DNA from 3 places in the Peribacillus sp. TH14 genome. Region 1 is predicted to be linked to each of the others. Evidence: riboswitches for the same ligand, from Rfam matches in the RefSeq annotation. Region 1 holds a riboswitch; each other region holds the start of a gene.

Evidence for each region. A riboswitch is a leader RNA that binds a small molecule or an ion and turns the genes downstream of it on or off. The one in region 1 is predicted to bind cyclic di-GMP.
Region 2: another riboswitch for cyclic di-GMP. It lies ahead of JFU50_RS30800 (anti-repressor SinI family protein); the one in region 1 lies ahead of JFU50_RS11470 (anti-repressor SinI family protein).
Region 3: another riboswitch for cyclic di-GMP. It lies ahead of JFU50_RS18165 (anti-repressor SinI family protein); the one in region 1 lies ahead of JFU50_RS11470 (anti-repressor SinI family protein).

What each region holds. Positions count from the first base shown of each region.
Region 1 is NZ_JAEKEK010000001.1:2,372,899-2,382,899, reverse strand. Features, by position in the region: gene cccB (cytochrome c551) at 142-483, opposite strand; gene JFU50_RS11490 (YitT family protein) at 533-1,348, opposite strand; one part of gene prfB (peptide chain release factor 2) at 1,580-2,614, opposite strand; one part of gene prfB (peptide chain release factor 2) at 2,616-2,678, opposite strand; gene secA (preprotein translocase subunit SecA) at 2,827-5,340, opposite strand; gene JFU50_RS11475 (helix-turn-helix domain-containing protein) at 5,781-6,104, shown strand; gene JFU50_RS11470 (anti-repressor SinI family protein) at 6,254-6,394, opposite strand; cyclic di-GMP riboswitch class I at 6,431-6,517, opposite strand; gene hpf (ribosome hibernation-promoting factor, HPF/YfiA family) at 7,388-7,945, opposite strand; gene JFU50_RS11460 (flagellar protein FliT) at 8,201-8,542, opposite strand; gene fliS (flagellar export chaperone FliS) at 8,542-8,943, opposite strand; gene JFU50_RS11450 (flagellar hook-associated protein 2) at 8,970-10,001, opposite strand, start outside.
Region 2 is NZ_JAEKEK010000001.1:3,078,577-3,088,577, reverse strand. Features, by position in the region: gene JFU50_RS15000 (amidohydrolase family protein) at 1-618, opposite strand, end outside; gene JFU50_RS14995 (VOC family protein) at 903-1,397, opposite strand; gene JFU50_RS14990 (DinB family protein) at 1,702-2,220, opposite strand; cyclic di-GMP riboswitch class I at 2,457-2,543, shown strand; gene JFU50_RS30800 (anti-repressor SinI family protein) at 2,562-2,690, shown strand; gene JFU50_RS14985 (YybH family protein) at 2,816-3,208, shown strand; gene JFU50_RS14980 (LacI family DNA-binding transcriptional regulator) at 3,311-4,327, opposite strand; gene JFU50_RS14975 (VOC family protein) at 4,485-4,901, opposite strand; gene hmpA (NO-inducible flavohemoprotein) at 5,363-6,583, opposite strand; gene JFU50_RS14965 (ketoacyl-ACP synthase III) at 6,905-7,888, opposite strand; gene JFU50_RS14960 (DinB family protein) at 8,104-8,607, opposite strand; gene JFU50_RS31450 (hypothetical protein) at 8,784-8,909, shown strand; gene JFU50_RS14955 (DUF6980 family protein) at 9,150-9,356, opposite strand; gene JFU50_RS14950 (hypothetical protein) at 9,534-10,001, opposite strand, start outside.
Region 3 is NZ_JAEKEK010000001.1:3,750,801-3,760,801, forward strand. Features, by position in the region: gene JFU50_RS18150 (lasso peptide biosynthesis PqqD family chaperone) at 1-96, shown strand, start outside; gene JFU50_RS18155 (lasso peptide biosynthesis B2 protein) at 128-610, shown strand; gene JFU50_RS18160 (ABC transporter ATP-binding protein) at 887-2,686, shown strand; cyclic di-GMP riboswitch class I at 3,694-3,775, shown strand; gene JFU50_RS18165 (anti-repressor SinI family protein) at 3,796-3,933, shown strand; gene JFU50_RS18170 (hypothetical protein) at 4,671-4,877, shown strand; gene JFU50_RS31515 (hypothetical protein) at 5,118-5,249, shown strand; gene JFU50_RS18175 (VanZ family protein) at 5,246-5,737, shown strand; gene JFU50_RS18180 (hypothetical protein) at 5,887-6,345, shown strand; gene tagU (polyisoprenyl-teichoic acid--peptidoglycan teichoic acid transferase TagU) at 6,805-7,734, opposite strand; gene JFU50_RS18190 (hypothetical protein) at 7,889-8,674, shown strand; gene JFU50_RS18195 (GntR family transcriptional regulator) at 8,678-9,055, shown strand; gene JFU50_RS18200 (ABC transporter ATP-binding protein) at 9,055-9,744, shown strand; gene JFU50_RS18205 (hypothetical protein) at 9,945-10,001, shown strand, end outside.

The sequences.
Region 1 (10,001 bases):
TTTCAGTGAGAAAGATTATCAACATCTACGTAATAATTCTAGGATTAGTTTTCTTGATTAGGGATTAGATGTGGGTTTTCTGTGGATTTAAAAGGAGGATAAATGAAACGCCCCGCTGTATGCAGAACGTTTCTATAGTCGTTATTTATGTTCAGCAAGCCATTCAGCAACTTTGCTCGCTTCGGTTCCCTGAATTATACCTTTTGGCATTGCTCCTTGACCCTTTGCAATGACTTGCTCGATTTCTTCTTTTGATAATCTCGAACCAACTTTCGTTAAATTCGGTCCTACGCCACCTTCAAGATTTACTGCATGACAGCTTGAGCATTTGTTTTCATAAATTTTCGCTGCATCTCCTGCATCTACGGTTGTAGTTTCGTTCTTATCACTTGCTGGCTCATTATCTGCATTATCATTGTTTCCTCCGCATGCAGCCAAGGCGAGAGACGTACCCATTAATAAGGCTAACCATTTCTTTTTCATAGAATTTACCCCCTCTGATTTATACCAGTACAGAAATATTATACCAATTTTAATCTAGTTTAAAACCCTCCCCAAGTACTTCCGATGCATCCATTACGATCACAAACGCTTTAGGGTCAACAAGTTTAACCAATTGTTTCAATTTAGTGAATTCCGACTGGTCTATTACACACATCAATATTGGACGAGTATCATCCGTATAGCCGCCATACCCGGAAATTCGTGTTACTCCCCGGTCTAGCTCATGTAAGATAGCATTCCTTACTTCCATTTCATTATTCATGATAATTAATGCCATCTTAGAACGATTCAACCCAACCTGAACGAGATCAATCGTCTTGCTTGTCACATATAAACCTATTAACGCATAAAGCCCTTTTTCAATATCAAAGACAATCGCAGCGCTTAAGACAATGATTCCATCAATCACAGCTACACATGTCCCTAATGACATATGGGTATACTTATGAATAATCTGCGCCGCTAAATCCGTTCCCCCTGTGGAACCCTTCCCGCGGAAAACAATTCCTAACCCAAGGCCCACCATAATTCCCCCACATATTGAACCAAGCAAAGCATCATTCGTCCATGGCTCCCAATCCTTTGTAAGGAAAACAACAAGCGGTAAGAACAAGGTTCCAATCAGACTCTTGGCACCAAAATGCCGTCCAAGTATAATAAGTCCAGCAATAAATAAGGGAATATTACATCCCCACAGAACATAGGCTGGCTCCCAACCGAGCGTAGAATCGAGAATCGTACTAATTCCGCTGACTCCGCCTGAAGCAATTTGGTTGGGAAGCAAGAATACATTAAAACCAATTGCAATAATAGCCGAACCGACAATTACCAACCCATACTCCATTAACTTTTGTATCAAAGGGTGCTTCTGCTCCCGGTATCTTTTTCTCATTCTATATTGTCTCCTAAAAAACCATCATTTTTTATCTAGTATTGGCCGAACGTTGTATTGCATCCCCTATAAGATCCTGTAAAAGTCAGCCAAATGACTTTTACAGTGGTAGTAAATTGAACTTCCATGTATACGTAATCATAAAAAAAGCCGAACCAGAAAATCCGGCCCGACTTTTACTTCTTATAATTTTGAACGTAAATAAGCATCAATGAACATATCGATATCTCCGTCCATGACAGCTCCCAAGTTTCCTGTCTCCGCACTAGTACGGTGGTCTTTTACCATGGAGTAGGGATGGAAGACGTAAGAACGAATTTGGCTTCCCCAGCCAATTTCCTTTTGCTCTCCGCGAATTTCATCCAAATCGGCTTGCTGTTGTTCAATTTCAAGTTGATATAATTTGGCTTTCAGCATATTCATGGCTTGAGCCTTGTTTTTGATTTGCGATCTCTCGTTTTGGCACGTTACCACAGTATTTGTAGGTAAATGCGTAATCCTTACGGCTGAGTCAGTTGTATTGATATGCTGACCACCTGCCCCACTTGCCCGGTACGTATCAACCTTCAGATCTTCCGTACGAATTTCTATATTAATCGTCTCGTCGAATTCAGGCATAACTTCGCAAGAAACGAATGAAGTATGACGGCGCCCTGATGAATCGAAAGGAGAAATTCGAACTAGACGGTGAACACCTTTTTCTGCTTTCAAATAACCATATGCGTTATGGCCCTTAAACAGAAGCGTGACACTCTTGATTCCAGCTTCATCACCTGGAAGGTAATCAAGGGTTTCTACTTTAAAGCCCCTTTTTTCACCCCATCTTGTATACATACGAAGCAACATTGAACCCCAATCTTGGGACTCAGTTCCACCTGCACCAGGATGCAATTCCAGAATTGCATTTTTCGAATCATATTCTTCACTTAGTAAAAGTTGAAGTTCAAATTCATTCATCTTTTGTGAAAGAATCGTGATTTCTTCTACCAACTCAGCAAGAAGTTCTTCATCGCTTTCTTCTTTCACTAATTCATACGTCAAATCCAGATTTTCATATGCATCATTCAAATCGGACAATTGATTGACTTGATCTTTCAATGCATTCGTTTCATTGATGACAGTCTGTGCTTTTGACTGATCATTCCAAAAATCAGGGTGTGTCATCTCATTTTCTAGTTGTGCGATTCGTGCCTCTTTTTCATCTAAGTCAAAGAGACCCCCTAAAGTCTGTTAATCGTTGTGCGGTTCGTTCAAGTTCATTTCTAATTTCTGCTAATTCCATTTCTCTTCACCTCATTAAGTATGTTAAAAAAACCCCTGTACAGGGATGTGTTTCAGTACCAATAAACATCTTCAAACTATACGCAAACTAAACATGAAAAGAGGCGGCAAGTTCTTACACCGTCTCTCTTATCATTATACACCTAACTTTAGGCTAAATTACCATGGCAATTCTTATATTTTTTGCCGCTGCCACATGGACATAAGGCATTTCGCCCGACTTCATCCTTTTTACGGGCTGGAGCCTTCTTCACTTTTCCTCCATCTTCTTCCTTCGGATTGACCGCTTGTCCTTTTATGACTTCTTTCCGTTCTAAATTGTTGCGAATTTCAGCTTTCATAATGTATTTAGCGACTTCATCTTCCATGGAGGCAATCATGGCTTCAAACATTGCGAAACCTTCTGATTGGTATTCACGAAGTGGGTCAATTTGACCATAAGCACGAAGGTGAATCCCTTGACGCAATTGTTCCATAGCATCGATATGGTCCATCCATTTGCTATCCACCGCACGAAGAACGATAACCTTTTCAAACTCTCGCATTTGATCTTCTGAAAGCTCTGCTTCTTTTTGATCATAGTCTTCTTTCACTTTATCTAAAATAAATTCAACCAATTCCGATTCATTTTTTCCTTCTAAATCTTCTATTGTGATTGAACCTTCATTGAATAGGTTACCATTCAAGTAATCGACAAGACCTTGTAAGTTCCAGCCTTCTTCATCACCCATTGGGGCAAACGCAGCAACATTGCGCTGAATGGATGCCTCAATCATCGTCTCAACAATTTCACGTAAGTTTTCACTTTCCATCACATCAAAACGCTGTTTATAGATGATTTCCCGTTGTTGACGTAGGACATCGTCATACTGCAGCAATTGTTTACGCGAATCAAAGTTATTCCCTTCCACTCGTTTCTGAGCAGATTCAACGGCTCTCGTCACCATTTTACTTTGAATTGGCTGTGAATCATCCATACCAAGACGTGCCATCATACTTTTCATATTATCCGAACCGAAGCGTCGCATCAGTTCATCTTCCATTGATAAATAGAATTGAGTAACCCCAGGATCTCCCTGACGACCGGAACGACCACGCAACTGGTTATCTATCCTTCGACTTTCATGACGTTCCGTACCGATAACAGCAAGGCCGCCAAGTTCTTTGACACCTTCGCCAAGCTTGATATCCGTACCACGGCCAGCCATGTTAGTAGCGATTGTAACTGAACCTTGATTACCTGCATTCGCAATGATTTCTGCTTCACGCTCATGATTCTTTGCATTCAAAACATCATGAGGTATACCTTTTTTGGATAAATACGCAGAAATGACTTCAGACGTTTCAATGGCAACAGTACCAACAAGCACTGGCTGTCCTTTTGTATAACGCTCAGCGATGTCTTCCACAACAGCGCGGAATTTCCCATCCGTTGACGCGTAAATAAGATCGGCGCGGTCATCACGAACAATATTCCGGTTTGTTGGAATCGCAATAACATTCATATTATAGATATTCCGAAATTCCTCTTCCTCTGTCTTAGCTGTACCTGTCATACCAGAAAGTTTTTCGTACATCCGGAAATAGTTTTGGAACGTGATGGTTGCAAGAGTCATGCTTTCATTTTGAATTTCAAGGCCCTCTTTTGCTTCAATTGCCTGATGAAGACCTTCACTATAACGACGGCCCTTCATTAAACGGCCAGTGAATTGATCGACGATGACAATCTCGCCATCTTGAACAACATAATCCACATCCAAATGCATGGAAACATGCGCCTTCAAAGCCTGATTAATATGATGGTTTAAGGTAACATGGTTGATATCGAACAAGTTATCGATATTAAATGCTCTTTCAGCACGGTTCATACCTTCTTCGGTCAGCTGAACACCTTTTGTTTTTTCATCATACGTATAGTCCGTTTCTTTTTGTAACGTCCTCACAAACGCATTTGCTTGGATGTAAAGCTGTGCCGATTTTTGCGCTGAACCAGAAATAATCAATGGCGTTCTCGCTTCATCAATCAAAATCGAATCGACTTCATCGATGACAGCAAAATGCAACGGGCGCTGTACCATTTGTTCTTTATACAAAACCATATTGTCACGCAAGTAATCAAAGCCTAACTCATTATTCGTGCTATAAGTAATGTCAGCATTGTAGGCAGCTTGTTTTTCTTCTTTAGAATGACTGTTCAAATTCAACCCAACAGTCAAACCCAGGAAATCATACAATACACCCATCTCAGTTGCATCACGGTGCGCCAAGTATTCATTGACAGTCACGACATGCACACCTTTACCAGTAAGCGCGTTTAAATAAACCGGCATGGTTGATGTTAATGTTTTACCTTCCCCCGTTTTCATCTCAGAGATGTTTCCATCATGAAGTGATGCCCCACCCATGATTTGAACACGGTAAGGATACAAACCAAGAGCTCGTTTTGCCCCTTCACGCGCAACCGCAAAAGCTTCAACAAGCAAATCATCCACGGTTTCCCCGTTTTGATAACGCTCCTTAAACTCCTCTGTTTTGGCGCGCAACTGCTCATCCGATAACGCAGCTGTCTCATCAGCCAGCGCTTCGACCTGATCAGCGACTTTTTCCAGACGCTTAATTTCTCGCTTATTCGGATCAAAAACTTTATTTAATATATTAAGCATTCAATAACGCTCCTCTATTATGGTAATGATCATTCAATAACACATTCATATAAGTAAGAAGAAACACACCTTCTGTTAATACTAATCCAAGCTTAATTTTAACACTTCTATTCTAGAGGTACAACTTCATGTCACTCTATGTCTATGGACCTGAATTCAGTTCTTACGAAAAACATTGGATAAAAGAGGGGTAAAACTGTTAAAATAGAGGGAAGTAGCAAAAGTACATTACACACTCCCCACTTTTCACATGAGTCCTTAACAAGACAAACGAAAATGCGAAGTAAGCACAACCTTCTATCAATAGAAATTTTTGGTCCCTCTATGACTGATAGTCAGTTGAAGCAATCTAGCTTTTCAGGCTTCCTATTCCTGTGATTTTATGTGGGTTTAAAACTTATAAATCGAAGATAAAAAGAACATGTTTCGAGGTGGTATTGTTGATTGGTGAACGTGTAAAAAAACTGCGAGAAGAAAAGAAAATGTCAATGACTGAACTAGCCGATAAAGCCGGAGTAGCAAAGTCATACTTAAGTTCGCTCGAGCGTAACTTACAAACGAATCCTTCTATTCAATTTCTCGAAAAAATCTCTTCTGTACTTAACATTCCTGTAGATGCCCTTCTTTACGATGCACCAAATAAGGAATCCTTGGACACTGACTGGATGAAAATTGTTGAGGAAGCTATGAATTCTGGCGTTTCAAAACAACAATTCAGAGAGTTCATTGAGTTTAATAAATGGAGAAAAGATAAGCAAGAATAGATGAATTCTAAACTATCTTCACAAACATAAATAGTACTGCTCTATCAAACTAGTATTGATAGAATTTCAGAAAATAAAATAATCCCTATAGACAGCTATGTTGTAAATCAACTGTTTATAGGGATGTTTTTTTCATTCCTTTTTGGTTCTTAGTTTTCATTGTTCTGCTCTAGTGGCACATTTAGATTCTCTTTTTTTAAAAAAGCACTAATTTCTTCTTTCTTAAAACCCAATTTCCTAGCTTCTGAAATCAACTTCACCCATTCTTGATCCACTTCCACGTTAACCACCTCTTTTATCCTCCTAAAATACTACTTGTATGTATTTCAGGCAGACCAGCCATCTTAGCATTAAGCAAACTTAGGCCTGTGCCTTTGCGCCCTCATCTTTCGCTGAGCTTGCCTTTGTCAGGGAAATTATTACAAAAACTATATTTATTAAGTTATTATAGCGAATATTTGCTCCAAATATTGCTACTTTATGTCGCTAAATTACCACAATGCACAACTTTTTATCGACAAAATATTACAAAATCAAGAAATCCATGATATTTTTTGTCTATTTCATGTACAAAACAAGATGGTTCAAATGATTCACGTTCGTTTTTTTATAAAATTATAAACATTGCCCTTCTTATTCAAACGATGGGGCATATTAATTCTTTCCATAATAAGTGCATCAAAGGCTTTTTGCGCAGACAAGTCCTCACCGCAGGTCGGACAAAGCCAACCTCCATATTCTGCACTGCTAAAAGACGCTCTATGACATGTATAGCAATTTTTCTGATACAAAAATCCAACTCCTCTGCACCATAATCAAATCATTTTATATAAATAAATTATTGTTCTTTTTAAAGAACTTTAATCTGAGTATAGTGCAATAGGAGGGGTTATTTAAATAGGTATAAGTACCTATTTATCTTATTAAAGAACGGAAAATGTTCTTTTTAAAGAAAATACAATACATTCCATACTTCATTGTGTTTTTTAGAGAACAATGAAATTCCCAGGAGCCAACCAATTAATCGATACTATTTGATACCTTGTTTTCAACAGATGGATTTTACTTATTATCACATTATCAAAACACTTATCAAATTGCCGAAAGTTCATTAAGGAAAAAGGAAGGAAATATAAACAACCATTGACTTCTATGGTTGAAATCGGTGGTTTTTTTCCAGAGCTTATAGAACTCCTTAGCCCAAATGAACATTGCAATGGATGGAGTAAAATTTAAAAAGCACAACCCATAGTCTGGGTTGTGCTTTTGTTTATAGATTCATATTAACTAGGTTCAATTAATCCGTAGCGCCCATCTTTACGACGGTACACAACGTTCGTTGTATTTGTATCCGCATTGGTGTAAACGAAGAAACTGTGACCAAGCATATTCATTTGCAGAATCGCTTCTTCACTATCCATTGGCTTCAAATCAAAGCGCTTATTGCGGACTACTTCAATATCAGTATCATCTTCAAATTCATCCACCACTTCATCAATTTCCGTATTAAAGGCGAACGCCTCAGGAGTTGTAGATAAGTTGTTACGGAATTTACGATTGACTTTCGTTTTATGTTTACGAATTTGGCGTTCAAGCTTGTCATTAATCAAGTCAATAGCAGCATACATATCCGCATTTTCCTCTTCAGCGCGAAGAACCAAATTCTGCATAGGAATCGTCACTTCGACCTTGGATGTATTATTGTTAACTTTCAAATTCACTAACACATTTGCATCTGGTGTATTGTTAAAATATCGTTCTAACTTGCCAATTTTCTTTTCGACGTATTCTCGAATTGCTGGAGTTACCTCAATGTTTTCACCGCGTACGTTGTAATTCATAAAGTGAGTCCTCCTTAAATTAAGACTATACAGTTAGATTCTACAATACCCCTCCGGTTTCCTTTAGAAACACATCATGAAATATGTCGAGATTATGAAACAATTGTCGGAAGGTTAGGAAAGGGTTGATGTCTGCCCTAGCTTTATTATAACAAATACAAAGCTATAAAGAAAAAATTAAGCCCTTAATATTTACAGAAAATTTAAAAACAATTAACATTAAAACTGTTTGCAATTAAAACGGCTGATTAATATCTAATTTCTTTTATCGTAGAACACGCCATCTGTGGATAATGATTGATAAGGGTTCACATATTTATTAGTAGATTCTTTTTTGAGACTTAGCTGTTTAATATCGCGTTGGATTTCTACTTTTTGTTCTTCTAGAAGTTGTGAAACTTTTTCGTTGAGTTCGATTAACTTCTTCCCTAAATCCTGTTCAGAATCAGAAAAAGGCGGTTGAATCCCTGCCATCAACTTCTCCCGCTCCTCAAGCAAGGCCTCAACCTTTTCAATTTTCCGGTCCCGATCCTGCTCATTTTCCAACGTCGAAAGTAATTGGTTCGTTGCCTCATAAAAATGTTGAATAGCTCCCATTATGCTTGACCACTATTGGCAAATTGCTTCTGGCGGTTCAACTGAATAGCTTCCTTCCATGTATCGCGAAATTCCATGACAAACCCTTCAACCTCTTCTAAAATATCCAGATCACTTTTAATGTTGGCTTCAATCAAGCGTCGATTCAAATAATCATAAAGGGACATTAATTCCTTGGATATAGCCAAATCCATTTTTAATGTGACCATTAGCTCCTGAATGATTTTTTGCGCTTTAATTAAATTCGTGTTTTTTTCTTGAAAGTTTTTTTCCGCAATTGCTTTTTTGCCCAATGTAATAAACTTAAGGCATCCATTATAAAGCATTAACGTAAGTTCACCTGGAGAGGCAGTATTCACCGAATTTTGTTGATAAGATTGGTAGGGATTATTGATTGCCATCATTCAAACTTCCTTTCTAAAATTGCTTAGCTGAAATACTGAGATAGGCTGCTGCTTTGACTATTCGCTTTCGAAATCGCTTTCTCCATGGCTGTGAATTGATTATAATAGCGGGTTTCTAAAGCCTTCAGCTTGTCTTGCCAACTATCTATTTTCGTATTGTAGCTATTTAAGAGTTTTCCAATCGTGAAACTTGAATTATTAACAGAAGTCGCTTTACCTGCTTTATCTTGGATATTAGTCATCGTCGCTTTGATATCAGCCCTCAACCTTTTGGCCAATCCCATTTCACCAGTTGTTTCTCCTGATTTCATAAACAAATCATAAATTTTGTTTGGATCCTCTGAAATAGCAGCACGCAGTTTTTCTTCGTTTATGGTTAACTTACCACCTTCAAGATAGTTACTTGTAGTAGTTATTCCAATTTCACTTAATGAGTTGACGGAGTTGCTTCCACCAACAGAGGTATATAGCGAGGTCCGCATTTTCGTAAGGAGACCCGTCAACATAGAATCTCCCCGAAGTGTCCCACTCTTTGCCTTCGTTTCCCACAGTTTAATTTCATCCTCAGTCATGTCTTTCCTTTGTGCCGTGGTCAACGGTTGGTATGCACGGTACTTTGTTTCATCTGTCTTCGTTTTGATGTTAGCGATAATCTCATTGTACTTGTCAACGAATTGGGTAACAGTATCTAGAACTGCGTCTACATCTGAGGTAGACGAAAAGGTTACCGGACCCGTATTCCCCTGTTTAAGAGTAATTTCAACACCGTTAATGGTGAATGTGTTGGCGGAACGTTCAATATCCAGACCGTTATAATTTAAGGTTGCATTTTGACCGGCCGTTCCTCTACTCGCTCCAACAGCAACTATATTATTTTCATCTAAATTTAGGAGATCCGTAAAGAGTGTACCACTCAAACCAATTTCTGCAGTAACACTCGTTCCATCTTCTCTTGTTAATCCATCTGGAACTGCCCCCGTGTTTTTCGCCGTAAATGAAATCTGTTTCGTGTTCTGATCATAAAAAGCGGTAACACCTGAATTAGCATTAATTTT
Region 2 (10,001 bases), 710 kb from region 1:
CCACATAGCTGGATTCGCTTGCGTCATTAAACCCGACATTTTGCACCAAACATTCGGAAACAGTGATAAAGAGTACATATCCTCTTTCCACTCGCTTAAATCCCCTTTAGTAATATTCGGTTTAGCCATATGATCTATTACTGTCATTAAGTTCGGAAGCGTTTTCAATAAAGTTAAAATCGATGCAATGTGTTTATTATTAATTAATAAATCTAATGGAAGATTATATCTAATAAGCCATTTTAAATTTTCTATCACTTGCTCTTGTAATATCCAATCACTATTTTCTAAATCCTGGAGCATTGGACGCAAACCAACAATTCCCGGTCGTTTCATTAACGAATCTAGTTGCTTCGGAAAAGCTGGAGAAGATAAGTCTATCCAGCCAACTACACCATAAATCCAGTCATACCGTTCATACAATGATAAAAGAAATAAAGTCTCTTCATATGTAGGAGCAGCTTGGATAAGAACAGTTCCAGCAATACCCTGTTTTTCTAATAAGGGATCTAAATCTCCTGGAAGATAATCTTGATAGAGGACTCCCATATCTTTTGAAAGCCAAGAATAGTCAGCTCGGTCAATCTTCCAAAAATGCTGATGAGCATCAATAATCATTTTGACCTCCTCTTGTTACTAGAATGTTACCGGTAACATTAAAATAACAACAATATTTTAAATTGTCAATAAATTAATTGCAACAATATCAAAATAAGGATTTGTTAAACAACACTGTTAATATTTAGAGATAAGAAAAAGGACCTATAGCGAGGATAGTTCCAGTGGAACAATCTAAAAAAACCTGTATACATTTATACAGGTTTTTAATCAAACTTTTTATTAAATGGTCTTGTAAAGTGACAACAAAGAAATTCATTTTTAATACCTCAAACAATGTAATCTTATCCCTCATACGCTTGCTTTAATGTTTTGATGTCAATTTTTTTCATTTGGAGCATTGCATTCATAACTCTTGCTGATTTTTCTGGATCGTGGTCGCTTAGCATCTCAGTTAGGGCCGTAGGAATAATTTGCCACGAAACACCATACTTATCTTTCAGCCAACCGCACACTTGTGCCTTCTCGTCTCCGCCTTCGGAGAGTTTTTCCCAAAAATAGTCCAATTCTGCTTGTGACTCGCAATTGACGATAAATGATATTGCCTCTGTAAATTTGAATTGCGGACCGCCATTTAATGCTACGAATTCCTGGCCCTCCAGTTGGAATTCCACGGTCATTACTGTTCCTTCTAATATCCCGTGGATTTCATGCCCCTCTTTTCCATAGTGAGTGATTCTTCCAATCTTGGAATTTTTAAAGATAGAAGCGTAAAACTTCGCTGCCTGTTCAGCTTGTGTATCAAACCACAAGTTTGTTGTGATTTTTCTTATACCCATTTTAAAGCACCTCCATATATTCTCTAAGTCTTAACAAAAAAGGATGTTTTTATTTCCGCTAAGTCTAAAGCTGAAGTTGCAGTTATCTTAGAGCTATCCGTTATTCAAGAATATGGTCCCATTCAAAAAGGACACCTTCTTTTTTTCATAAAGGCGCCCTTTAATGGAATAACTACACCACTTGAAATAGCTGGTAATGCGGAATAATAAGTTCTTAAACAAGCCACCGCTTAGTGGGTTTGATAATTAACTGGAGCCAATCAGTTAGTTAAAGATGGATAAAAAGTTCCCACTCTTTAACATCTTAATCATTCCGTAATTTGCTTAGCAATTGGAAAATCTGCCCCCTATGATGTGATTCATGTTCAATCAAATGGTACACAACCCACTCAGGTGTGACGTCATATTGTTCAAGAACCCTCGGTTTACGCCAATCTGTTAGATCCATTGAACGAAAGTGGGAAAGAAACACTTCACGTACCTTATTCAGTCGGTTAACATGTTCTTCTACAGTTTGTCCCTCAATATGGGTTAAAGAGCCCTCCTCAGAACGGCATTCTAACGGAAACAACGAGCGTATTTCAGAATCCCATTCAGTAACAAGAACCTCTTCATATAACCAATCTGCCTCGACCAATGCAATGTGATATAACAGCGAGCCAATCGTTTGTCTTTCATCCATTTTTGTATCAAGGATCCCTTGGCTGATTCCAGTTAATTCTGTTAAAAGAGTACGGCGAACATCTTCTAAACACCATAGCCATCCGCCAATTTCTTCTTCATATTCTGGAAATCGAGATACCAGTAAAGCTCTTCTCTCCAAACTGATCATCCTCCTCTTAATCAAAGTCTTACATTCTATTAAAAATGGATGGTTCCTTCTTTAATACAAAAAATCATATTAAATATAATAGTTTTATTTCCCATTAAATATCTTTATTGTCATTCAACAGGTCTCCCAATCGAATTAACAATTTGTTTTTAAAGAATAATAATTACATTTCTACAATTTACGACAACATTAGCACTATCTAGATAGTAATATATAACTATAATAAAATGAGAAAACGGCAAACTAATCGAAAGGTTAGGACGCAAAGCTAACAGGTCTAAGGTCAGATTGACTATGATAGCTGGGCTACCTCTTCAACGGAGGAATAGGTAATGTTACTTCAGACAAATGACAGAGTAAAAGAATTAGATACAGAATGGATTGAACTCATTCAAATGGCTATCAATGTAGAAATACCGTTAGAGGAAATTAGGGGATTTTTATTAGAAGGTAGACAATAGGCCTATGCTTGCTGCCTGACACATTTTTTACACATTAACGCCTTTTTTCTATTTCTTTACTTTATCAAAATAGAAAAGCTAATAATGGAATCCCTATAAATTACCTATCGGATAGGAGGGCAAATATGCAAACTCATGAGTTAGAACTAGTAATAAAGAATGCAGACCGAGCAATAAATAATGAGGATTTCGATCAATTAATGGATTTCTATTCAGAGGATGCTACATTAGTTGTAAAACCTGGAACGTTAGCTAAAGGAAAAGAAGAAATACGTCGGGCATTCGTTGCTATCGCTGATTATTTTAATCATAGTTTAATTGTTAATCAAGAAAAGATGGCAATAATCGAAACAGGTGATACGGCATTAGTTGTAGCAAAAGCCCTACTGAGTGCCAATCAAAAGACTGATTCGGCATTCTCAATGGAAAGAATGGCTACCTATGTTTTTAAAAAGGATTCTACAGGTACCTGGCGTTGCATAATTGATAATTCTTACGGTGCTGAATTACTTGAATAATTCATGTACAGATATTTGAATTAATAGAAAAGGCTCACCTTCTATTAGGTTATTAGGTGGTTTTTTCATTTGTGCTAATCTCCGCACAGAGAAAAACTCCTATTATTTTATAGGAGTTCCAGATGATTTTCTGATTACCAATTCAGGCTTTAAATTTATTGTTCGATAATCAGCTGGACCGACTTCATCTACTCTTTCAATCACTAATTGTGTTCCTAAATATCCGAAGTCATAAGCAGGCTGCGAAGATACAGTCAAAAAAGGATCAAAGTCTGAAAATAATTCTAAATCGTCAAAGCAAACGACAGCTATGTCTTCTGGAACTTTAATCTTTTTTTCTCGTAAACTTTTTATAATTTTAATGGCAATGAAGTTATTCGCTGCAAAAATCGCTGTTGGACGATCAGCAGGAGAAACATTAACCAAATGAGCGATTCCATTCCATTGCTTTTCTTGTTTATAATGAGTCTCTACTAGGAAAGCGGGATCTATCTTTAAATCATTAATTTTTAACGTTTCAATATACGCCTGATACCGCTCTTTCGAAGTGGAAATCGTAAGTGGGCCATGTACCATTGCTATTCTTTGATGACCATAATCAATTAAATGCTGAAGAAGCAATTTTGTCCCTTCATAGTTATCTCCAAGTACTCTATCACACGAAACATCTTCAATTTGCCTATCTATTAATGTAAATGGGATTCTGTTTTTAATAAGTTTCTTTAAGTTTTTGGTCGATTGATCACCTGTTGGAGCAATAATTACGCCATCTACCCTTTTAGAAATTAATGCATTGATATACTCACTTTCTTTTTCGTAGTTTTCATCTGTATTACATAAAATAAGCTGATATCCCATTTGATTAGCCTTATCCGCAGCGCCTCTTGCAACCTTTGTAAAAAAGGGGTTAGTGATGTCAGTTATGATTAATGAAAGTAACTTGGTTTTTTTAATATTCAAACTTTGAGCAGCTGAATTTGGTATATAGTTTAACTCTTTTATAACAGCTTCTACTTTTTCTCTAGTCTTTTCACTGATATTTCCTTTATTATTAATAACTCTCGATACAGTCATCGGTGAAACATTCGCTTTTTTTGCAATATCGTAAATTGTCGTCACTTTTTGTACCCGCCTTTACATTTTCCCTTATATTGTATCATAAGTATAAATTGTTATTTTATACTTTAACAAGCAGGCAATCATGTTGACTCAGGTACGACACTGAACTTCAAAAAAAGACACAGTCCTTAGTGAAGGATTGTGTCTTGAAATAGATTTAATTTTGATTAAATCCGCTTTCATCCATGTAAAATATCTCCCAAAGATGTCCATCTATATCCTGAAAACTCCAACCGTACATGAACCCATGATCAATGGCTTCATTAAAAGGCTTTCCACCAGCATCCAGGGCTTTATTCACAATCTCATCCACTTCTTCCTTACTTTTAACCGATAATGCCACAATAGCTTCCGTACTTTTTGCTGAATCCGGGATTTCTCTCTTGGTAAACGTTTTAAAGTAATCTTCAACCAATAACATGACATATATAGATTCACTGATAACCACACACGTTGCATTTTCATTGGTCATTTGCTCGTTAAACTCAAAGCCAACTTTTGTGAAAAATTCTATTGAGGCATTCAAATCTTTAACAGGCAAGTTAACAAAGATCTTTTCCGCTTGAACTCCCATCAAATTCACCCTCATTCTATTTATTTTATGTTCATTACCCTACTATTCGTTGCTTTTTTCGATAATCCTGCTCGCAACAAAAAAGGAGATACCGCATTACCTCTCATCCTAATGTAATAAGTACAACAAAGGTTTTTCAAGAACCGTTGGCGAAAGCTAACCCTTTCTCAGAAAGAGCACTACGAATTTGCTCCGATGCTTTAGGTCCCATACCATGCAGCTGCAAGACCTCTGCTTCACTTAGCTTAGTAAACTGCTCAAGTTACAAGTACCCAGCTCCAGCGAGTGCTCGTTGTGCAGCAGGTTTAGCTAATCCTGTCGGGAGATCGCTTTCGTTATTCTTCATAATTCTTTCTCCTTCTTGCTAATAAATAGTATTTCAAGACTTCCCTTTCTTCTTATTAGCCATGAAAATAAGGACCTTCAATCAAAGATCCTTTTTATTCATAAATTTAGTTTACTTATTTTTCTCCTAAAATAGCGAGTGGACTAAATACTTCATAATGAATATGGTCTTTCGATACACTCCATTTACTTAGGGCCTCATTGATTGCTTCCATAAAAGGAATAGGTCCGCAGAAATAAAATTTAGCTTCTTTTGATGGAACGATAGATTGCAGGAAGTCTAAACCCACGTATCCTTCTTTATCAAAATGTCCAGAGGTTCGATCGGCTTCTGTTGGTGCAGCATAGACTACAAATGACTTTATATGTTGATGATCATTCGCTATTTGTTGCAGATGCTCTTTAAAAGCATGTGTTTGGCTGTTGCTTGTTGCATGGATAAACGTAACCTGACGTTGTGGTTGCTTTTCTATAATGGTATTTAACATGCTAAGCAATGGTGTAATTCCAATACCTCCACTAATTAGAACGACAGGTAAATTTGTGTTATCAAGTTCGAAGTCACCTGCAGGAGCAGAAAATTGCAGCGTATCTCCAACTTGCAGCTGTCTATGTAAATAGTTTGATACAATTCCAGATGGAGCATCTCCATGGGCATCTTCACGTTTAACACTGATTCGGTAGTAATCCAGACCAGGTGAATCCGAAAGACTATAATGGCGTATATGCGTATATTTCTCCCCAGGAATTTCCGCCTTAAGTGTTAGGTATTGTCCAGCATGATAGGAGGCAATGGGTTTTCCGTCTGTAGGCTTTAGATAAACGGAGGTTACCGCATCACTTTCTTTTATCTTTCTATCGATATTGAAGCTTCGGTATCCTTCCCATCCACCAGGCTGATGTTCTGTTTCCTCATAGAGGTTTTTTTCAATATCAATAAAGGCATCTGCAATATAGCCATATGCCTTTCCCCATGCCTCTATGATTTCATCTGTGGCTGCGTCACCTAATACGTCTTTAACTGCTTGAAGCAACGTTTCACCTACAACCGGATACTGTTCAGGCTTTACCCCTATGGCACGATGTTTCTCAGTAACTCTTTTAATTACAGGTTTTATCGCTTCAAGGTTCGTAATATGTTCACCTGCAGCATAGACAGCATACCCCAAGGCCTCCTGTTGAATTCCTCTTTTTTGGTTCGTTTGGTTAAAAAGGTTATACAAATCAGGCGCTTTTGAAAATAGTAATTCATAAAATCTCTTTCCTATTGGTTTACTATGTTCCTTGAGAACAGGTGCTGTCGACTGAACGATTTCTATGGTCTTAGCATCAAGCATGTTAAAATGTCCTCCTCAAATTCCAGGGATATTTACTGTAAATAGCATTCCCACTAAATATAGGAGTAAACATGATATTTTGGCCACATTCAACTTATCACTAACCAACCCAAACTTCTTACTAAAGGCGGGCTTCCGCCCATTTGGAGATTTTGAAATTCCCTTAAGATAATTCAAAGACACCATACCTAATAGTACGATGTCTTTGTTTAGTATCCTTGTTAAATTAAACGGGCTCCATTAGCTCAATAAGAAAATAAACTGCTGATCAGTAGCTCTTGATTTTTAAGTAAAGCATTGGTTAGTTGAAGAAAAAAAGCGTTATAGAGTCCAATTGATGAGCAATCCTGCTTGTGCTAATCCACCACCGAAACCATATAATAAAATCTTCTCACCATTACTGAGCTTTCCTTCACTTACTCCTTGATCTAAAGCTAATGGTATTGATGCTGAGGAAGTATTTCCATACTCCACTAAGCTATATAATGTACGCTCAATTGGAAAACCACTTCTATCACATATTGATTCAATCATTCTTAAATTTGCACTATGCGGAACAAACCAATCAACATCATTCAAATGAAATTCAGTATTTTTCATCACAGTTTGCATTCCTTTTGGAACAGTAGTAACAGCCCATTTATAAACCTCGCGTCCATTTTGTACAAGGTTACCACTATTATTTAAGTCTTCACCATTTATACGTGTCGATAGGTTTGTACTATATAAATGTTTTCCGCCTGCTCCTTCCGAATATAAATGTGAAGAAATAAAACTTGGTTGTTGTTCATCATATTCTACAAGAACTGCTCCTCCACCATCTCCAAATAAAATACAAGTGGCTCGATCTTCATAGTCCATAAGTTTAGATAAAGTATCAGCTCCAATAACAAGAACTTTCTTGTTTAAACCAGATGTTACTAATCCATTAGCTACATGCAACCCATAAGTAAATCCTGCACAAGCAGCGTTTAAATCAATAGCTCCAGTATTCTTAATACCTAGCTTTGCTTGGACTAAAGAAGCTACACTTGGTGTGTTGAAATCAGGTGAAAAGGTACAGACAATAATCATATCAACATCTTCGACTGATTTATCATACCGTTCCATTAAATCCTTTACAGCTTTATAACTTATATCACTAGTAAACTCTTCTTCATGTGAAATTCTTCGTTCTTTAATACCAGTACGTTTAACAATCCATTCATCATTGGTTTCAATCATTTTTTCTAAGTCCTTATTTGTTAACCTTTTCTCTGGAACATAAGAACCTATCGCAGTAATACGTGCTTTGGATTTGAACATAAAATAGCCACCTCGTGTTATGAATTGCATCAATTTTATAACTGATATTAATACCTGGTACTAATTATAAAGTAAAAAAATCTTATGCAACTACCCTTAACCTTTAGCCCCATAAGAAAAAGAGTTGCCCATGCAACCCCCTTATTGAAGTAGAGCACTCGTTAGTGAAAGAACTTTTCCAATTAAAAAGGATTTTGTGCTTGAGCTACTCTGTTCTAATTGGAATATAGGTAAAGTCCAAAATCTTGCATAACAGAGGTGTGCCCCATTTGACGCAACATGGTAGCTATATTGCCACGGTGATATGATCCGTGAGTAACAACGTGTAGTACCGATTCAGAAATAGAAGTTTCAAGCAACCCAGCATATGGATTATCTACCACAATCAATTTTCCAAAATCTTTTTGACTGTTCAGAAGTGCTTTGTTTCGCTCAGATAAGTCTAGAAATATTTTTTTCATTTCCTCAATACTTTTCGTTTCCACCTCTTTTCTTAATTGATCCGTAGACCCCATTGCTTCATTCATACTTTTACCTGAGATTATGTCAAACCATGCGTAATCTGTGAGATAAATGTGAGACAACACCTTTGATACTGAAGAAAAACCACTTTGAATTTCCTGATGATAAATTTCCTGTGGAAGTTCTTTTAAACGATCAATTATAACTCCATTTGCCCACACGTGGTAGTTGTACATTTTTAATACGGGTTGTGTCATATAATTCCCCTCCATTTTCATAAGTTATTTCGTGTTAAACAATTGATGCCTAAATGATAAATAATTTTCCGGTAAATCATTTAAGGGGATTATTCCCAACTACTCCTCTTATAGCGAATCATCGAATAATACTCATAAGTTTGTACAAAATACTTATGTTCAAAGGAGGTGTTTATATGCCTAATCTAAACGATAATAAGTTCAAAAAAATTCAATCTGAAAGTCAAAAGCAAGGAAAATCACAAGAAGAATATGCTGCGGAACTTGAAATGAACAAATTGAAAAGTCAAAAAAGGAAGTAACCACACCAAATAATGATCATTGGCAGGAAGTTGTTTCCTGCCTTTAATTTACGCTTTTATTGGAATTTTTCTTCCAGTGTTTAAATTCCAGTATTTATTAAACTCCCTCAGTTTAATACGATAATGCTCACGAATACTCGTTAATTCACAGGTTTCAAACCATTTGGAATAGGATTTATAAACGAACCCTGCTCTGTTATTCAAGTAGAGCACCAACTAATCAACAAGGGTTTCAACTGATTATTTTCCTTCTAATAACTTTTTACCACACCACGGGCAAAACAAAATTTCGACAGATGATGAACCACCATCGTGAATTATCAACCCGTACTCATTATCTTTTTCATAATAGATTACAAGTTTATCTGGACATTCAAATGGGTTTTCGTGTATTTCACATTTGAAATTCGCGTGATATGCCATATCATCACAGCAATGTTTTTTCATTCGATTTCTCCTTAGGTAATCCTCACTTAGTTTGTTTTTTATATTATATTATCAAACTTTATTCAACAAACCGCCCTGTTTGTTACATAAGTAAAAGTGCATTTCATCATATCTCTTTAAAGAATGATTACACCCGTTAGTTGAAGTAAGTCGTATGTTTATTTTATATATCCCACTTTACTTATCCCATTCCTTTAAAAGCTCTTGGTCGATTTCTTCAATGATTTCTTCAGCACCATCTTTTTTTACTACCTTTACTTCTATATCTTTGACATCACTGATGGCATACCAAAACCTTTTATCACCTTCGACCTTGATGATTTTCGCTGGTTCATCACCTGCATATATTTCAGAAATAGAATTATCACTAATTGCTCCTGAATAAATGTATGAAACTTGGTTCATTGAAGACCATTTAACAGGTGTATTCCATTCTGCTCCTCTTGTTTGTTTCCATTCCCATTTATCATTTTCTTTTTCAAAGTAAGCAATAAATATTTGTTCCCCTTGTGCATTATTTTCTTTAAATACTGCAATGGCATCATCTTCATGCAACACATTCATTTGCTTATGAACGAGCGAATAAGAATAATCCTTTTCCCCTAAGTGCATTTCATCTATCGATTTGTGAAAGAAATCTTCAAA
Region 3 (10,001 bases), 1.4 Mb from region 1:
GTAACTCAAACCGAGTGTGAGGAACAAGTCACTGCTTTTTTAAGTCAATTGTTAGAGCAAGACTTAGTTAATATAAAAGAAAGCATCAATTCCTAGTATCATGAATGTCTAGCTCTAGGAGGAAACAATGAATATCACAAAGAAAGCTCATACTTTTCTTCGATTGAATAATAAAACAAAGTTACTGTTTATTGAGGCCTTTTTACATTTAGGTAGAGCTCGTTATCTTAAGAGTATCTCATTTTCAAAAGTTGCTCCTTTACTAGGTGAACAAATGAAAGAAACATCATATATCTCCAGTTCATCGAATAAAGAGGTATTAGCTAGTATATCGCGAGCAATTCGAATTATGAGTCGCTATACTTTTTGGGAAAGCCAATGCCTAGTAAAGGCAATGGCTGGCATGAAAATGCTGGAGAAAAGAAATATTGAGAGTACTCTTTATTTAGGAACAGCTAAGGATGAGAATGGAGAACTCATTGCACATGCTTGGCTACGTAGCGGTCCTTTTTATATAACAGGTGCTGAAGTGATGGATAGGTTCACGGTTGTTTCTAAGTTCGCTAAAGAGAACAGCATTGAAAAGCTGGAAGAACAAGAATCTAGTTAGTGATCTCTATACCTCTAATAAACGGGGGAACGTATAGCACGATTTCCTCCGAAGACGGTTGTTTATAATAGAGAGTATATAAAGAAACAAATCCCTATTTCTTCGAATCACCAACCCCATTCTTATTCTATTATATCCATTAGGTAGAAGTTCTTATAAAGCTACAATGTGCCCCAATACCTTTCCTTCAAATGTCGTAACTCAGCAATATTGCAAAATGCTATGTAGACATTCTGGATAACGAAGAAACAAGCTCTGTGATAGGAGGATATGGTTATGAAGCATCTCTTGCATTTTACCAAGCGTATACATGATTATTCGGGGAAAATTCTTTATATCAATCTTATTTGCATGATTTTAGTAGGATTCTTAGAGGGCGTAGGAATTTTCTTATTAATCCCGTTGATTGGATTGACCGGTATTTTAGATATTAGTACAAAGGAAGTTCCTTTTTTAAGTTGGGTTAATGAATTATTCGTAGGAATTCCTGAAACTATCAGTCTTGTATTGATACTGGGAGTTTACGTGATTTTAATGGTGGGACAAAGTATTTTTAAGCGGAATCAAACAATCCTAGGTGTGAAAATCCAGCAAGGTTTTATTAGACATTTAAGAGATGAGACCTATGGAAGTTTATTGCAAGTAAATTGGGGATTTTACCTGAAAAAGAGGAAATCTGATATCATCAACATCATGACAAATGAAACCTTCAATGTAAGTGCGGGTATTAATTTATTCTTACAGTTTTTATCTTCTCTTATTTTTACTTTCATTCAAATCTGTATAGCTCTTTATTTATCTGTTACAATGACTAGTTTTATCATAGTTTTTGGATTGATCCTAATCTTCTTCTCCAGAAAATTTATCAAAAAGTCTCAGTCTTTAGGAAAAGAAACTTTTCAACTAACACAAACATATTTAGCGGGTATTACTGATCACCTTAATGGAATGAAGGATATTAAAAGTAATTCATTAGAAGATTCTCATTTGAGTTGGTTTCTTTCCTTAACTGAAAAAATGGAAAAAAACAGAATTAAGTTAACTACATTAAATACAACTTCTCAAATGATCTTCAAGGTTGTTTCTTCACTTTTAATTGCGATTTTTGTCTTTTTTTCGATAAAGATGTTCATGGCCCAGCCAGCTCAATTAATGTTGATAATGGTTATTTTTTCAAGGTTATGGCCAAGGTTTACTAGTATCCAATCTAATTTAGAGCAAATAGGATCTACTCTTCCATCTTTTAAAGCATTGTTAGATTTACAAAATGAATGTAGGGAAGCAAGAGAGTTATATGATTCAGATTATAAAAATATTAAATCTATTGAAATAAAAAATGGACTAGATTGTCGTAATGTCTACTTTAGGTATAATCAAAATGAAAGTACGTATGCTCTTAAAAATATAAATGTACACATACCTTCTAACCGTATGACGGCTATAGTAGGCCGATCAGGAGCCGGAAAAAGTACTTTAATTGATCTATTAATGGGATTAAATCAACCTGATCGGGGCGAGGTCAGTATTGATGATATCCCACTTACTAGTGATCACTTATTATCACTAAGGAAATCGATTAGTTATATACCTCAGGATCCGTTTCTATTTAATGCAACTATACGGGAAAATTTGATGATTATTGACCCTAATGCAAGCGATGAATCCATTTGGGAGTCTTTAGAGTTCGCTGCTGCTGATGATTTTGTCAGTAAGCTTCCACAAGGTCTAGATACGCTCATTGGTGACCGAGGAGTTCGACTGTCAGGAGGAGAAAGACAACGGCTTGTATTAGCCCGAGCCATTTTACGTAAACCATCTATCCTTGTCTTAGATGAGGCAACAAGTGCATTAGATACGGAAAATGAAGCGAAGATCCAAGCAGCTATCGAAAGATTAAAAGGAACCATGACCATTATTGTAATTGCTCATCGGCTATCGACTATTCGTAATGCGGATCAAGTATTGGTAATGGATCAGGGAGAAATTATTCAAGTCGGTGAATATAACCAACTAGCGAGTGAAAAAAGAGGAATGTTTAGCAATTTACTAGGTATTCAAATAGAATCAAGTGTGTAACCTTAAAATGTTCATTTAAAGAATAACCCATTCGGTTAATAGTTGAAGAGCAGTCCGCAATACAGCCCATTAATAATGGTTTGTATTGCGGACTGCTCTTCTTTTAATGAGGTTTAAAACAAAAATGTGAAAAATATAAGAATATGTTTACTTGGGGAAGGCTGTTATTCAGCCTTCTTTTTTTATGAACTGTTTTCTAATCAACCACAAACTGTTTCTACCCCTTTGGTTAGAATGGGGTGAATGGGTATCTTAGAGTGAGGACAAGGTCATAATAATAAAAAATCAAATAAATAAGAGGGATATTTTATTATGAATGAACCTAGCAATTTTGTGAGGGGATTATTGTGGGGAACGTTATTCAGCCTTCCATTGTGGTTGTCATTTTTTGGTTGGATTAAAATTATAATGAGTATTATAAAATAAATAAGAGTTTGGGACATAGACAATGATAGAGGATTAAATACATATTCTGTTCTTTAGAATTAAAGACCTGCAATGCCCTAGGTAACCAATCAGTAAATTGTTTCGGGCATCTAAAAACAGTTCTTTGGCATATGGTATGGGCAGGAGACTTTGCATGGGTGAATGGGTACTTAGGTATGTTTAAAGTTTTTTTAGTAATTAGTTATTGTCGGTCATTAGATTAATGAAAATAGAATTTAAGATTTATAAGAAGAGACATTAAGATTACTTACTAATTAAAACTTTATCGAATAATGTTATAAAGTAATTAATAGTTATCTATTAACAATTATTAGCTTATTAAGTATAATTAATCTCAATATAGTAATTGAAGTAAGGGCGCAAAACCTGAGGTCTAAGGTATTTGCTAGGATGGCTGGGTTACTGTAAAAAGAATGAAGGGAAATTATACCTTTAGTTCAAATGAAAGAAATTTAGACACCATTCAAATTAATTCGGGCTAAGCTTTTTAAATCAGATAATGGAAGTGTCTTCATCAAAGTTTTAACCACCATCGTAAGATCTTATTAAATATTCAATACTCTTGAGAAGGGCAAACCTATTGAAAAGTAGGGACGCAAAATTACAGGTCTAAGGCTATGCTAAGACGGCTGTGTTACCACAAATAGGGTGAAAAAGAAGATATGCAGAAAAAAATTGATGCAGAATGGATTAATTTAATTTTGGAAGCAAAAAGTGTAGGGGTTTCCATTCAAGAAGTGCGAGAGTTTATTCAGAATGAACAGAACTTGAATAATCAACCCCATAAGAATTGGAAGTAGGAAAACAAAAAGATATTTAGATACTATGAAGGGCTGTTATTCAGCCTTTTTTTTATGAACTGGATTCTACTGTTTTCTTTCTTATAACTTAAAATCTTGCGGATGAAGCAATCTGCTATCAACAAAATTAGTCTTTCGCGCGAGCTGATACCTAAGAGTTTCTAATAGATTAGCACAATATATTGTTAGTTCCCTATAGTATTGTTCGGAAATTGTAAGTACCAATATTTCTATAGAATATTCGGATATAATTAGATATTATTCCTGACAAAAATGTTCCGGCTCTAAGACTTTTCAACAAGTAGTAAAATATTTAATGAAAAATTAGGATAATAAGTATATAGTACTATTGTAAGCGTTTTCTTATTGAATTAATATGAAGAAGGTAGTGAGTACAAAGAAGTGTTATTATTTAAGAACAGTAAATGGTTTAAACAAATTGCAGCCTTAAAAACAGTTCTTTAGCAACAGATAGAGATAGAAAACTTTTTAGTGGTGGATGAAACCTTGGACAGTTTAATAGGGTAATTGGTATATTGGAATATTTTGAATTAATGTATTTTGTATGATTTATAGTAGACTAGAAAGTGACGAATAGATATAAATGCCCAACAAAGAAACAGTGAATAAAACAGTTAATATTTTTGTATATTTGACGATACTACAATATAAAGAAAAAGCTAAAAGGGCTTCGCGAAGGCGATGTCAAGTCGCCATCAAAATACAAGGAGAATTTGATGACAAAAAATAAATATATTACGTTCGAGGAAGTTTATGAAAAGAAAGAAAGAAGCAAGAAAATTTTTATTGGGTCTTATATTACTATTACTTTAATCTTGATTTCTTTATTGACTTTTTTCTTGGTCGATCATAAGGGTGTTTATCAAATAGGGCTGAGAGATCAGTCCTTTTTGATTTCTTTTTCTTTTGTTTTTTACACCTAATGAACTACATATTTTCAGCTGATGATATTAATAATCCGTCAGTTATGAACTTTTTGTGATTATTCTATTAATATTTCTTTAAAAATTCTGATTTTACCCTTTTTGAATTTATTTCCGCTTGCCAATACACTTTTTATATGTGATTATCAATTAAAAGAGCTATATTCCTTATTTTAGAAAAATAGGTTTAGTACAACTGTTTTACATAGTGGCTCTATTCAAATTGGAGTGGATATTCTAATGGATTTTATTGATATATTAATAGATACGTATACAAAAGGCGAGTTTCAGCAGGATGTTACAGTAAATGATCTTGTGGAAGATCTTAAGGAAAAACTAAGCGGTATCATTGAGGAACATGATAGAATATGATCCGTAAGTTCCGTAAGTGGTTAATCCCAGCTTTGTTCGTTTTATGGGCCATGTTAATCTTCTTTTTTTCCTCACAGACGTATGAGGAGCAAAGGATTTCTCCCTTTTTAGGCCAGTTAAATACCCCGTTTTTGTATGAAAAACTCGGTGGTATTTCATTTATGTATGGTGGTCTTGAGGTGAGTGTTCATACAGCTGGAGTGGCTGGATTTTTGGAGTTTTTTATTCGAAAGGGTGCCCATCTTATTATCTTTTTTGTGTTCGGTTTTTTGACGATTAGTGTTTGGCGCACTTTTATAAAGAACAGCATAATTACGTTTTCAGGTTCTCTTTTGTGCGTCCTTTTTTATGCTAGTGCGGACGAACTGCATCAAAAATTCACAGGTGGACGTACCCCCTTGTGGCAGGATGTTATGCTTGATACGTTTGGTGGATTACTAGGTATTTTATGCTTTCTTATAATAAATCGACGGCGAAAGCGTCATTGAATGATTTATACTTCAACTCCTTATAAATAAGAAATCTCCCATGAAATCGTACCCATACAATACTTAAGAAGTATGTCTAACAACATGCTTCTTTTTTATCGTTTATCTCATATATATTATAGCAATGACCTTTGTGAAGGTGATGAAAGATGAAAAGACAAAATAAGAGTCCAAAAGGAATATTGGCAAGTATGCTCCTAGTTTTAGCTGTAGGAGGTTGTATCATTTTTCTTTGGCCGAGTGGCTCTGTACGCTTGGTGGAGGATTTTTATGAGTATGAGAGTGGGGCGGAGTTCGGGAAGTCATGGGATTTATTAAGTTCTGAAATGAAGCTGCGGTTCCCAAATCGAGGCGATTATGTGCAAAATCGGGCCCACGTATTTATGCAGCATATGGAAGTGGAAACCTTTCAGTATGATGTAGGTCGATCTAAGAAAGTGAAGAACTGGAGCCTGGCTAAGGATGGAAAAGTGCATAAAACTGCCTATATGATTCCTGTAACACAGGTCTTCGATTCTCGCTTTGGCGTGTTTACAATAGAACAAGATTGCTATGTGGTAAAGGAAAAAGGCGAATGGCGTTTGTTATGGGATTATCGTTTTGAATAGATTCCTCTCCTTTTTCGAGGTTTAAGATTCCTTTAATTATTGAAAATGGAGAGGGTATATACCTAGGAAATCAACAGTTTTCCTTCTCATGAAACATATTTCATTTTAGAGCGATCACTGATGGCTTTCAGAATAAACATTTTGTCCTGCTTGCTTAGCATTGTCCAACTACCTGCCTTGATTTTCATACAATTCACTCCTTTTATGATTGTTATAGAATATGAAGGATATTTAACATAATTTCGTGTCCAAAGAATAATAGTGTCTAGTGATAAAAAAGGTTCAAGTGGAAGAAAGGAATATTCAACTCATACTAGATTATACCGTCTTTTTGCGCCTAATAAACAACAAAGATTCCAACAAATCTCTACAATTGATGTCCGTTTTTTGTCAGAATATTGGACGAAGAAAATGAAAAAGCTGTCTGGATGCGGGTCCAGACAGCTTTTTTATTATTTATTATTTTATGGCTAAATGTTCTTTTAATTCGGTTTGAACTTTTTCTTGTTCTTCTTCCGACACAATATAATAGTAGATTCCGTCGATTTTCGTTCCAGTGCCATTAATGGATGATTCGGAAATGTCTTTGCTTGCGGCCCGGTAGTTCTTTTGGATGTCCATCATGTCATCAAACGTCAAATTTGTCTGAATATTTTTACTTAGTGCACCGAAAACTTCATCGTATTTCGTCAAGGATGAAATGCTTGCGCCTTCCTTGATAACAGCCTCGATAATGGAGCGTTGTCTGGATTGACGGCCAAAATCACCATTCGGATCATCATGTCTCATTCGTGCATAACTTAGCGCATCTTTCCCATTAAGGGTAAGCGTACCTTTTGCGAAATGAACACCATCAGAGCTGAAGTCCAAATTATTTTGCACAGTCACACCGCCGACTGCGTCAACGATATCCTTAAAGCCTTCCATATTGATCTTCATATAGTAGTCAATCGGAATATCGAGGAAGTTCTCGACAGTATCCATTGACATTTCCGCGCCGCCAAATGCAAACGCGTGGTTGATTTTATCCTGTGTACCGTGTCCGACAATCTCGGTGCGTGTATCACGCGGGATGCTCAGCATTTTAACCGATTTCTTTTGTGGATTAACGGTTAAGACGATCATTGTATCAGAACGGCCTTTGTCGCCATCTCGTTCATCGACACCGAGCATGAGTATAGAAAAGGGCTCCTGATCTGATAGGGTAAGGTCCTTAGTTCGTTTATCCGTGTTACGGTCTATGGGCGTATGCATCGTTTCTACAGTTTTTGTTAGGGCATTCCATACGGAGAAGGCAAAGGCCCCACCGCCTAATATAATAAGAAGGACGACAATTCCGACTACTTTCAGCCATGTCCGTTTCTTTTTCTTCTTTTTTTCGTTTCTCATATCTTACTTCCTTCCTCGTTTTGTAATCACTTAGTCTATTATATTTAATTTCAGTTTAAAAGAATAGTTTATTTTGTTATTTTATAATACCTTTGACAATTTTTGGTGTTATTGTGTACTATGTAACTAACACAGTGGTAAAGGGGTTGAGAAGTTGAATTCATTTAAAGGTTTAATGAAAAAGGAGTGGCTGATTGGGAAAAATGCTCTGCTCTGGCTGTTGGTTGTACAAGTGGGTTTAGTGTTTATTTCTTTTTTAGTATCCAGGTATTGGGAAGTTGCAGGTCTTTTTTATATGTGCACATGGTTGATCATTATGATGCATCCGCTTATCATGATTCTGCTCATTTTAGGCTGTTTGAGTTCTGACGGGAAGACGCAGTTGTGGATTTATAATCCCCAGTCTGCGGGAATGCTGCTAGGCTGTAAGTTATTAATTAGTATGGTATTTCAAATGGTTTCGATTATTTTTTCCTCCTGTCTTATTTTTGTGGCATCGACGATACCGGTGAGTTATTTTCAGGCAGACTTTCAGGTGGAAAATAAGTTGGGAATAATGGGCTTACTTAAGATAGACGCGTTTATGTTAACGGTTAGTATCGTAATTGCCGTATTTTTACTGTTTTTATGGGTGGTATATCATGCGCTCGCCCGGTTTCATTCTATTAAACATCTTCGTTGGCTGTTTGTTTCTGCTCTTTGTATAGGGATAATTATGCTTCGGGATAGTATTGTGAATACGGCCTTTTATCAGAAGCTTGATGACATGTGGGTTATCCAGACGATAAGCGAAACTTCGATGACCATGACTGATTTCAAGTTGGGGTTTTATTTTAAAGCAGGGGATACTTCACTTTTGGCAAGCGGGTTGGATGTTATTGGAGTAGTGTTATTGTTTCTCGCTTCATGTTGGCTGCTAGACCGAAAGATTGAGGTGTAAGTGATGTCAGAGGATTTTCATGCATCAAAACCAATCTATTTACAAGTAGCCGATCGAATTTGTTATTCGATTGTGCGTGGCGAGATAAAAAGCGGCGAAAAACTGCCATCAGTTCGCGAAATGGCTGTTGAGATGGGGGTCAATCCGAATACGATTCAGCGAACCTACGCAGAGATTGAGAGGGATGGAATTGTGGAGACGAGAAGGGGGCAAGGTACATTCGTTAAAAATGATCCGGCGTTGATTGCTTCACTGCGTACCCGGATTCAAACAGAAGTTATTGAAACGTTCGTTGAAAACATGAAAGAAATCGGCTTGTCCAGAACAGAAATGTTGGCAGCAGTACAGCAATTTTTGATGAAGCAGGGGGAAGCAGAATGATGATTGAACTGCGTGAAATAACGAAAAAATATGGAAGCGTCGTTGCCCTGGATAATGTTTCGCTCACGTTTGAAGTGGGGAAGATATACGGGGTGTTAGGAGCGAATGGAAGCGGTAAGTCGACCTTGCTCAAGCTGATTGCTGGTCTGGCGAAACCGGATCATGGTGTTGTGACGGTCGAAGGAGTGGCGGTGAGCAGGAGGATTGCCTCGGCAGTCTCTTATCTAACTGAGATTGATTTTTTCTATCCTAATTTTACGGTGGGTCAGTATATTGATTTTCATGCATCGCAGTTTGCTGATTTTAATCGGGATAAGGCAATCGAAATGCTGGCATTCATGAAGTTGGATGTCCGGAAGAAGGTACGCTCGCTGTCGAAAGGTAATCGGGGTCGGCTTAAATTAGTGCTCGCTCTGTCACGGGATGCTCCGGTCGTGCTATTAGATGAACCATTTTCAGGGTTGGATGTTATGGTCCGCGAGTCGATTGTACGTAGTTTGCTGTCTTATATCGATTTTGAAAAGCGAACGGTTATCATCACGACTCATGAAATCGAGGAAATCGAGAATATTCTAGATGAAGTCATTCTGATTAAGGATGGGAAGATCATGGCCAAGGAAAATGTCGAGGACCTTCGCGAAAGTAGTGGGAAATCGGTGGTCGGGTGGTTGAAGGGACATCATAGGTAATTATGAAGGGAAAATAATCAAGTAGCTTCGGAAAAGTTTTCCGAGGTTTTTTTGTTTGAAAAAGAGAAGGCCTTTGAATCTAATTAAAATAGATTACTTTAAAATGGGCGATTAGCAAAGTCACTATTAGAAAGAAGGCGCATATATATGCAGTACGGATAGCATTAAAGTATAAATAAATATTGGAGGCTAAAGGAAAAATGACAATTTCAAATGAAAGTAATTCAACTGAAAACACATTAAACGAGAGTAGTTCG